DNA from 2 places in the Paenibacillus sp. J22R56 genome. Region 1 is predicted to be linked to the other one. Evidence: riboswitches for the same ligand, from Rfam matches in the RefSeq annotation. Region 1 holds a riboswitch; the other holds the start of a gene.
The links. A riboswitch is a leader RNA that binds a small molecule or an ion and turns the genes downstream of it on or off. The one in region 1 is predicted to bind cyclic di-AMP.
Positions count from the first base shown of each region.

Region 2: linked by a shared signal. The riboswitch ahead of AC0YNT_RS11525 (APC family permease) and the one ahead of AC0YNT_RS28825 (ubiquitin-like domain-containing protein) in region 1 are both predicted to bind cyclic di-AMP.

Region 1 is NZ_JBWDNV010000015.1:9,323-13,505, reverse strand. Features, by position in the region: gene rnmV (ribonuclease M5) at 1-364, opposite strand, end outside; gene AC0YNT_RS28825 (ubiquitin-like domain-containing protein) at 512-1,648, opposite strand; cyclic di-AMP (ydaO/yuaA leader) riboswitch at 1,889-2,098, opposite strand; gene AC0YNT_RS28820 (TatD family hydrolase) at 2,282-3,055, opposite strand; gene AC0YNT_RS28815 (HD domain-containing protein) at 3,087-4,183, opposite strand, start outside.
Region 2 is NZ_JBWDNV010000004.1:174,651-178,833, reverse strand. Features, by position in the region: gene AC0YNT_RS11530 (MMPL family transporter) at 1-255, shown strand, start outside; gene AC0YNT_RS11525 (APC family permease) at 327-2,153, opposite strand; cyclic di-AMP (ydaO/yuaA leader) riboswitch at 2,304-2,482, opposite strand; gene AC0YNT_RS11520 (glycoside hydrolase family 3 N-terminal domain-containing protein) at 2,780-4,183, opposite strand, start outside.

The DNA of each region.
Region 1 (4,183 bases):
CCTCCCACGTAATATCGCCTACACCAGCAGGCTCCTCTGTTCGAAGCTCGGAGAGCGCCTGACGAATGGCTTCAGGACTGGCGTTCTCAATGCCGATATCACCCTTGTACATAGCCTTCTCCTGTGGCAAAAAAGCATGCTTGCAGCCGGGTACCCGCCGAGCTACAATTTTGCGAATTCTCTCACCAGCATGATCAGGGTCTGTGAATATAATAACGCCTCTTCGTTCCATGGCCAGTTCAATGCGCTTAAGCACATCCTCGCCGATGGCAGAGCCATTTGTCTCAATCGTATCTGCTTCAACAGCCCGCTTTACAGCGACTGTATCATCTTTGCCTTCCACCACAATAATTTCCTTAATCACAAGCGAACATTCCTTTCTCCAGCAACTTTCGCTCATCTTTTTGCGTCAGTAAGAATGTAACCGCTCCACACCTATACACACAAAAAGAAGAGGCAGCGCCTCTTCTTATAATGGCATATTTATCATCGAAATAATAGCATGAAGCAATTAGCTTGCGGATGGCTTATTGGGTCCAAGTACGTACACGGTATAGCCCTTTTTCCGGCCAAACTTGTTTGCATAGCTGGTGCTGTCAAAATAAACGTCAATCTTGTTCCCATTGACTGCACTGCCTGTATCCTCCGCCCTGCGGAAGCCAATGCCTTCGATGTATACCCACCAGCCGATTGGAATAACATCCGGATCAACCGCGATCGTGCGGCCTTCCTTCACTTTCGCGCCGGAAGCGGTAATGCCGTACCCAGGATGATTTTCAGATTTACCCGTAGACTCCACTCCCGCTGAATAAGCGGTTAAGGTTACGTTCTTCAGAATCTTCTTGGCTTTAAAGGTGACTCCGCTCTTCGAATACGAGGCCGTGCTCGCATTGCTTGAGAGTGTATGTACATCCTTCTTCGCGCCAATAGCTACGACCTGGCTGACCGTATGTGTCTGCACAACCTTGTCGACCAGCTTGGAGGAGACAAGAACACCATTCTCATACTTCTTCTCCACGCGTTCAATCACAAGGCCATTCTTGCCGGATTGCACCAGCTTCTCCTTCCCTTTATCAAGGGTTGGATCTTGTTTCTTCACGATCGAGAACGGCAAAGTCCGTTCTGTTTCCGACACTTTTGTATCGACGCGAGTAACGGTAACTGTCATCGCCTTCGAAACGGCCGTGTCTAGAGATGGGTTAACCCTATCTTGATCGCGAACAGGAATATTTAATTTCCCGATCGCCGCCTGTACTGTTTTCTCTGTCGTGTACACCGTCGATGTCTTGCCATCTGCTTTTACAGTAACCGGAAACGCTTGTTTAATTTCAATGCGATCTCCGTCTTTGATGGACGCATTTAGAGGTGACGACACCTCATCATGTGGCCCTACCGTAATAGCTTGTTCATCCAGTAGGCGTTGCAGGATCCATTGTTTTGTTTTCACAACGGTCTCTTGTCCATTCACTACTACGGATACGCTTTTATCAGCCGATCCGTACAACAACACCAAAAACATGAAAGTCATAGCGATTGAGATAATTGCACTCAGAACAATTAAACGCAAATTTTCATGCTTCCATCGCATTGCGAAAGTCATGCTGGATGATCGCTTCCCATGGGTCTCCCTAACTTGGATCATTCCCACTTCAATCGGTCCTCCTTCATAGCCCCGCCGCCAATCTGTTACGCATGATACATTGACGTGACTATTAAGTATATTGGCGTGACGAGCACGCTCCAGTGTTACTTCCTCACACCTCCTGGATCTACCTCTACGAAAGACTATTTCCGTATAAATCGAAAATAAAAAGAAGCCTTCGACAGAGGATCTGATCGTGGCTTCCTGGGTAGTCAAACATTCAGGAAAAGGTAAATACACGAGGTTGATCGCTCTCTATAGACGCTTACGAGGTTAGCTGACGGGTTCGGACGAGAGAGCTGCCCTATCCACGGTTCGAATGCTCATGGCAATCGCCGCAAAATTCACCCCTGAAGAATTCAATGCGCCGCATGATGCTAACTTGCTTTCTTAGCCCTGCATCTGCCGACGTTGGTTCCCCCGCTCTCCGATTCGGAGATTAAGCGTAAACTGGAAATCCAATACAAAAGTTAAAGCTCTGAGAAAAATGATACCTTCCTGACCACACAATTGTAAAGACGCGTTAAAAGACGATTTTAACGAAATTTTAGCATTCTGAAGGCAAATAAAGCCGATTCCGCCAATTAAAAAGAGTTTTATCGCCGCTATAGTCTTTATTTCAGTGGTTTTAGTCCGTTTTTAAACAATACCAAAACATTTTTTACCGTTTGTGCTTGTAATAAATGCAATTTCCTCCTTAGATTTTCCTGTTATCTCAGCTGCCATGTCTGCGACTAAAGACACATATGAGCTCTCATTTCGCTTCCCTCTGAACGGATGAGGAGCCAAATATGGAGCGTCGGTTTCGATTAATATACGGTCAAGTGGAACCTGTGCAAGCACCTCTTTTGGCACCCTCGCATTTTTGAAAGTGACAGGTCCTCCGAAGGAAATATAGAAGTTCATATCGAGGCATAATTTTGCCGTTTCCCAGCTGCCGGAATAGCAATGCATGACCCCTCCAACTTCAGACGCTTTTTCTTCCCTCAAAATACAAACGATGTCCTCATGAGCATCCCGATTATGAATGACAATTGGCTTACCCAGCTTCCGAGCGAGGCGGATTTGCTCCCGAAATACACGGTGCTGAACATCCTTTGGTGACGTATCCCAGTGGTAATCAAGTCCAATTTCTCCGATCGCAACAACCTTTGGATGAGAGCAAAGCTGCTCGATCCATTCCAGATCCCCCGGTTCCATATAGATGCTGTCTACTGGATGCCAGCCAACTGCCGCATAGATAAAATCATACTTTTCTGCAAGCTCGATGGTGGTCGGGATTGTCTCTCGGTTAAAGCCAATGTTGAGCATAAGGTCGACACCGGCTGCACGTGCTCGTTCGATAACTTCTGTGCGGTCGCCGTCGAATTGTGAAGCGTCCAGATGGGTGTGTGTGTCGAATAAAGATATCATCTTTGCTGCATTCTCCTTCTATATAAAGCCTTTAAATTTTGAAAAGCTCCCTTACTTCAGCACTTAATTGATGAGCCGCAGCAAGGAGTGGCTCGATCGGATAATAAATATGGTACTGCCCTTGATGCAGGCCGCTGATGGAACGAATAATGTCGGATTTCACCGATATTTCGCTTAAGCTGTTATCGTCATTTAAGAGCAGAATCGGCGCTTTATCCTCTTTCCCGCCTTTTTTCGCATCAGGGCGATATATGTCGTAAGGTTGGTCAAATGGAAAATCAATTTCCATATGATAATCCGGATTAAGACCAATTGAGATAAACTGCTGAGCTGCTTCTTCTAATAAAGAGTCTCCTGGATCACTAAGCGTAATGTATTTGTACAATCGGCGATTGAGGAACCGGTCGCATAGCTCGGCAAGAAGAGAATCTCCTTCCTCCGCCCATTGAGCGAAGATCGTCTGCATATAAGCCTCATCCAGCTTCAGATAATCCTTTACTGTAATCGTACCATCTAGAAGCTTGTTGATTGGTCCCGGCATCCATGCAAAGGTATAACCGCTCTCGTACAGCTCCTTCGCCCGACGAGTAATTTGCCGCAATATGATTTCCGAGCTCCGTGTAACCGGATGGAAATAGATTTGCCAATACATCTGATAGCGGGACATTAAATAATGCTCAATGGCATGCATGCCGCTTTCTTTCACAACCATCTTGCCCTGAAAAGGACGCAGGACGCGCAATATTCGCTCCAGGTCGAAGTTCCCGTAATGAACACCGGTAAAATAAGCATCACGCAGCAAATAGTCCATCCGGTCTGCATCCATTTGACTGGAGATAAGACTGACAACGATCGGATTTGGATAAGTCTTGCCGATAACCGATGCCACTTTTTCTGGAAAATCATCTGACACTTGGCGCAGCACGCGATTAACTTCTGTATCCTCAAGCAAGATCGCACAGGTCCACTGCTCATGATGCGTATCGAACACCTGCTCCAGCGAATGGGAGAACGGTCCATGACCAACGTCATGCAGTAATGCAGCGCATAGGGCCAAAAGTCTTTCTTCCTGCGGCCAGTCCGGATAATGATTACGCTCAAACTGTGAAATGATCTTTCTCGTTATTT
Region 2 (4,183 bases), on a different contig from region 1:
ATTACTGAAGGTGTTGCACAGACAGGCAGCGTTATCACTTCAGCTGGACTCATTCTGGCAGGCACCTTCGCCGTCCTTGCCACTCTGCCGATTCAAGTACTCGTTCAGTTCGGCACAGTAACCGCAATCGGCGTGCTGCTTGATACCTTTATCGTCCGCTCCTTCCTCGTACCAGCCTTGACGGTGTGGATCGGCAAATGGGTATTCTGGCCTTCGAAACAAGGAACAGCTGGAAAGGTTAAGGAAAAGAATTAACCCGGCCAGCTTTATTACTAGTAGCATGAAAAAAGCCTTAGCTCCGGAAATCCGGAAGCTAAGGCTTTTTGTTATTTTTTCAAATGGTACGGCACGGTCGTGATCACGACATCCTTGCGGTAAAGAAGCTGAGTGCGGAGCATTAAGCTTGTTTGGTTATGCAAAATGTTCTGCCAGCCCTTCTTCGGAATAAACTGCGGAATAATGACCGTTACCTGGTAATTGTTCTCGCTCGCCTTACGCTGCACCGTATCAATAAACTTAAAGAGTGGACTCGTAATCGAACGATACGGCGAATGCAGCGTCACCAGTCTGACGTCCGGCTGGAACTTCTTCCACTTCTCCTCGAAGATCGTCTCATCCTCTTTCTCGAACGGGACGTATACGGCAATAATCTGCTCGGCCTTCAAGGACTTCGCATATAGAATCGAATGCTCTACGACATGCGTGATGCCAGCCACCGGCAATATCATCACATTACCTTCAATTGGGACTACAGGCTCGCAGGTCGCCAATCGCAGCTGTTCTCCAACAGCCTCGTAATGCTTCTTAATCCGGTGGAAGACGAAGATAATCAGCGGCAGGAAAATCAGAATCGACCATACCTGCTCGAACTTGGTCAAGAAGAACATCATCGATACGATAAAGCTAATCAGTGCGCCAATCGAGTTAATAATAAACTTGGGAACCCAGCCCTTTGGCCGCTGACGGATCCATTTTACAAGCATGCCCGTCTGCGACAAAGTGAACGGTACGAATACACCAACCGCATACAGCGGAATCAAGTGCTCCGTCTTTCCTTGGAAAGCTATAATCAGAATGATGGACAAGATACCAAGGCTGATAATGCCGTTCGAGTAACCAAGACGGTCACCGCGGACCGTAAACATTCTTGGAATGAACTTATCCTTCGCGAGGTTAACCGCAAGCAGCGGGAATGCCGAATAGCCGGTATTCGCTGCCAGAATCAAGATCAAGGCCGTTGTGCCCTGGATAAAATAATACATAAAGTTACGTCCAAAAATACTCTCTGCAATTTGCGAAGTAACCGTTACGTCTTCCCTTGGTGCAACACCGTAGTAGTAAGCAAGGAAGACGATCCCCGCAAACAGAACCGACAGCAGTGCGCCCATAGCCATCAAGGTTTTCGCAGCGTTGTTTGGCGCTGGATCCTTGAAGTTAGGAATCGCATTCGAGATCGCTTCCACCCCGGTCAAAGCCGAGCTGCCCGAAGCGAAGGCCCGAAGCAGCAGGAACAAGCTGATGCCCGCTACCGGTGTGCCAAGCGACGTATGCAGTGCAGGCGATACATCGCCTGTAGCGATTTTATATACACCGACGCCAATCATAATGAATACCGCCAGCACGAATAAATAAACAGGATAGGCGAGGATCGATGCTGACTCGGTTACGCCTCGCAGATTTAATATGGTGATACAAAGGACGAAAAATACGGCAATCAACACGGTATGGGTATGCAGGCTTGGAAAAGCTGAAGTAATCGCATCCGTACCCGCCGATACACTTACCGCTACCGTCAGAATATAATCGACCAGCAAGGCGCCGCCAGATACAAGTCCTGGGAATATCCCGAGATTTTCCTTCGATACCACATAAGCTCCGCCGCCATGCGGATAGGCAAATATAATTTGCCGGTAAGACAAAATAAGTGCCGTTAATAAGACAAGCACCCCGATACCAATCGGAATGGAATACCAAAACGCCGCAGCGCTCACGGTCATCAAGACTAACAAGATTTGCTCAGGACCATAAGCAACGGACGATAAAGCATCCGAAGACAGGATCGCAAGGGCCTTTGTCTTAATGAGTTTCTGTTCCCCTAATTCCGCGGACTTTAAGGGACGCCCGATCAGTAATCTTTTGATAAGAGTAAACACACAGGTCACCGCCAACAATGAAGTTAAACAACATACGCTTGGATACTTGGGCTACTCATCACTTATCAGTGGTAATGTAACCATGTTTGCTTTTTTTTACACGAAAAAAAGACCGCAGAGTATCCTCCCGCGGTCATAAAAAACCGAAGTTCACCCTCTCTATCAACGCTTACAAGGTTAGCTGACGGATTCGGGCGTCTAGAGAATCGCCCTACAGCTCTCTGCCTGAACGGCAGTTATGCTGATTCACCCCGGCGGTAACTATAATGGCAGTTATCGCAATTGGTTCCCCTGCTTTCCGACTTTCGGAAACTCAGCGAATATGAACATATGAAGTTTGCTAATTGATCATAGTCCTCTCTCCCTTATCTGTAAACCGTGATAATAATTCAAATAAACGCAGAAATCAGGGTTTAACCGCCATGAATGCGTATACATTCTTGAATCGCTTGCAGAATGTCCTAAAAAGCCAGCCATGCTGTCTTTTACCCTGTTCCAAGGAGATAATTCCCTAAATAAGGGAGGAGATCAGCTATTATACAGATGACATGATCCTATAAGGTCATTAAGCCGCAAAAAACAACGAACCAGCCGTCCGGCTGATTCGTTGTTTTTTCGAAAATCTTTTATTTCACGAGACGGAAAGGCTTTGCTTCTAGGTCACGGCTGTTAGGACCAACAAAGACATGGAACTCGCCAGCATCGCTCTTAAACTGCAGATCCATGTGGTAATAACGAAGCTGCTCTTCGGTAATTGAGAACGTTACCTTCTCCGTCTCACCAGGCTGCAGCTGCAGCTTACGGAAGCCCTTCAGCTCCTTAAGTGGGCGAACGACTTCTCCAGCAATATCACGCACGTACAGCTGGACAACCTCTTCCCCAGCAACCACGCCAGTATTAGTCACTTCAACCGATACTTCAAGCGTGTCTTCAGCATGCATTTCATCTGTCGACAGACTCACTTCGCCGTACGAGAAGCTTGTGTAACTGAGGCCGTAACCAAATGACAGAAGCGGCGCATTTGGCATGTCCAGATACTTGGAAACATATCGCTCATTCGCGTTCTGCGGTGTGAGTGGCCGACCCGTATTGTAGTTGTTGTAGTAGACAGGAACTTGACCAACCGAGTACGGAAATGACATCGTCAGGCGTCCGGATGGATTCACGTCTCCAAACAGCACATCGGCAATGGCATTGCCGCCTTCTGTACCTGGGAACCAAGCTTCAAGAAGCGCATCCGCCTCCTCGATAACACCATGAAGGTCCAGCGGTCTGCCGTTGAACAACACAACAACGATTGGCTTACCAAGCAGCTTCAGCTTCTGGATTAGCTTGAGCTGGGCCTGCGGCAAACGAATATCTCCGCGGCTTCCCGCTTCGCCGCTCATCTCAGAGCTTTCACCAAGTGCCAGAACGATAATGTCTGCATCTGATGCAGCGTTGACTGCTTCCTGCAGCTGCTCTTCCGAACCCGAGTCGATGTCGCAGCCTTTGGCTGTAGCAATTAGATCGGTACGTGCGGATATACCAGCATGAAGCTGAACCACTTCCTCTTGCTTACCCCAAATCGACCAAGGTCCAAGAATATCGCCACTCTCTGCGAAAGGTCCAATGAGCGCGAGTTTTTGCCCGCTGTGGAGTGGCAGAGCCCGCTCATTCTTCAGCAGGACACAGGATTTCGCCGCAATCTCACGTGCAGCAGCACGATGCTCATCGCAGAGCAGCACTTCTTTTTCCCGTTCTTCGCTAGCTGCGCGGTAAGGGTTTTCGAATAGACCCAACTTGTCCTTCAGCTTCAAGACACGAAGGACACATTCGTCGATTTGCGAGATGTCTACTTTTCCCGCTTCCACGAGCTCTTTCAGATGATTTGCGTAGTTAGACGTCATCATTTCCATATCAACGCCAGCTTCAATCGCCTTCTGTGCAGCTTCCGCACCATCCGCAGCAACACCATGTGGGATCATCTCGCTCACTGCGCCCCAGTCGGAGATCAGCATGCCGTCAAAGCCCCACTCATCACGAAGCAA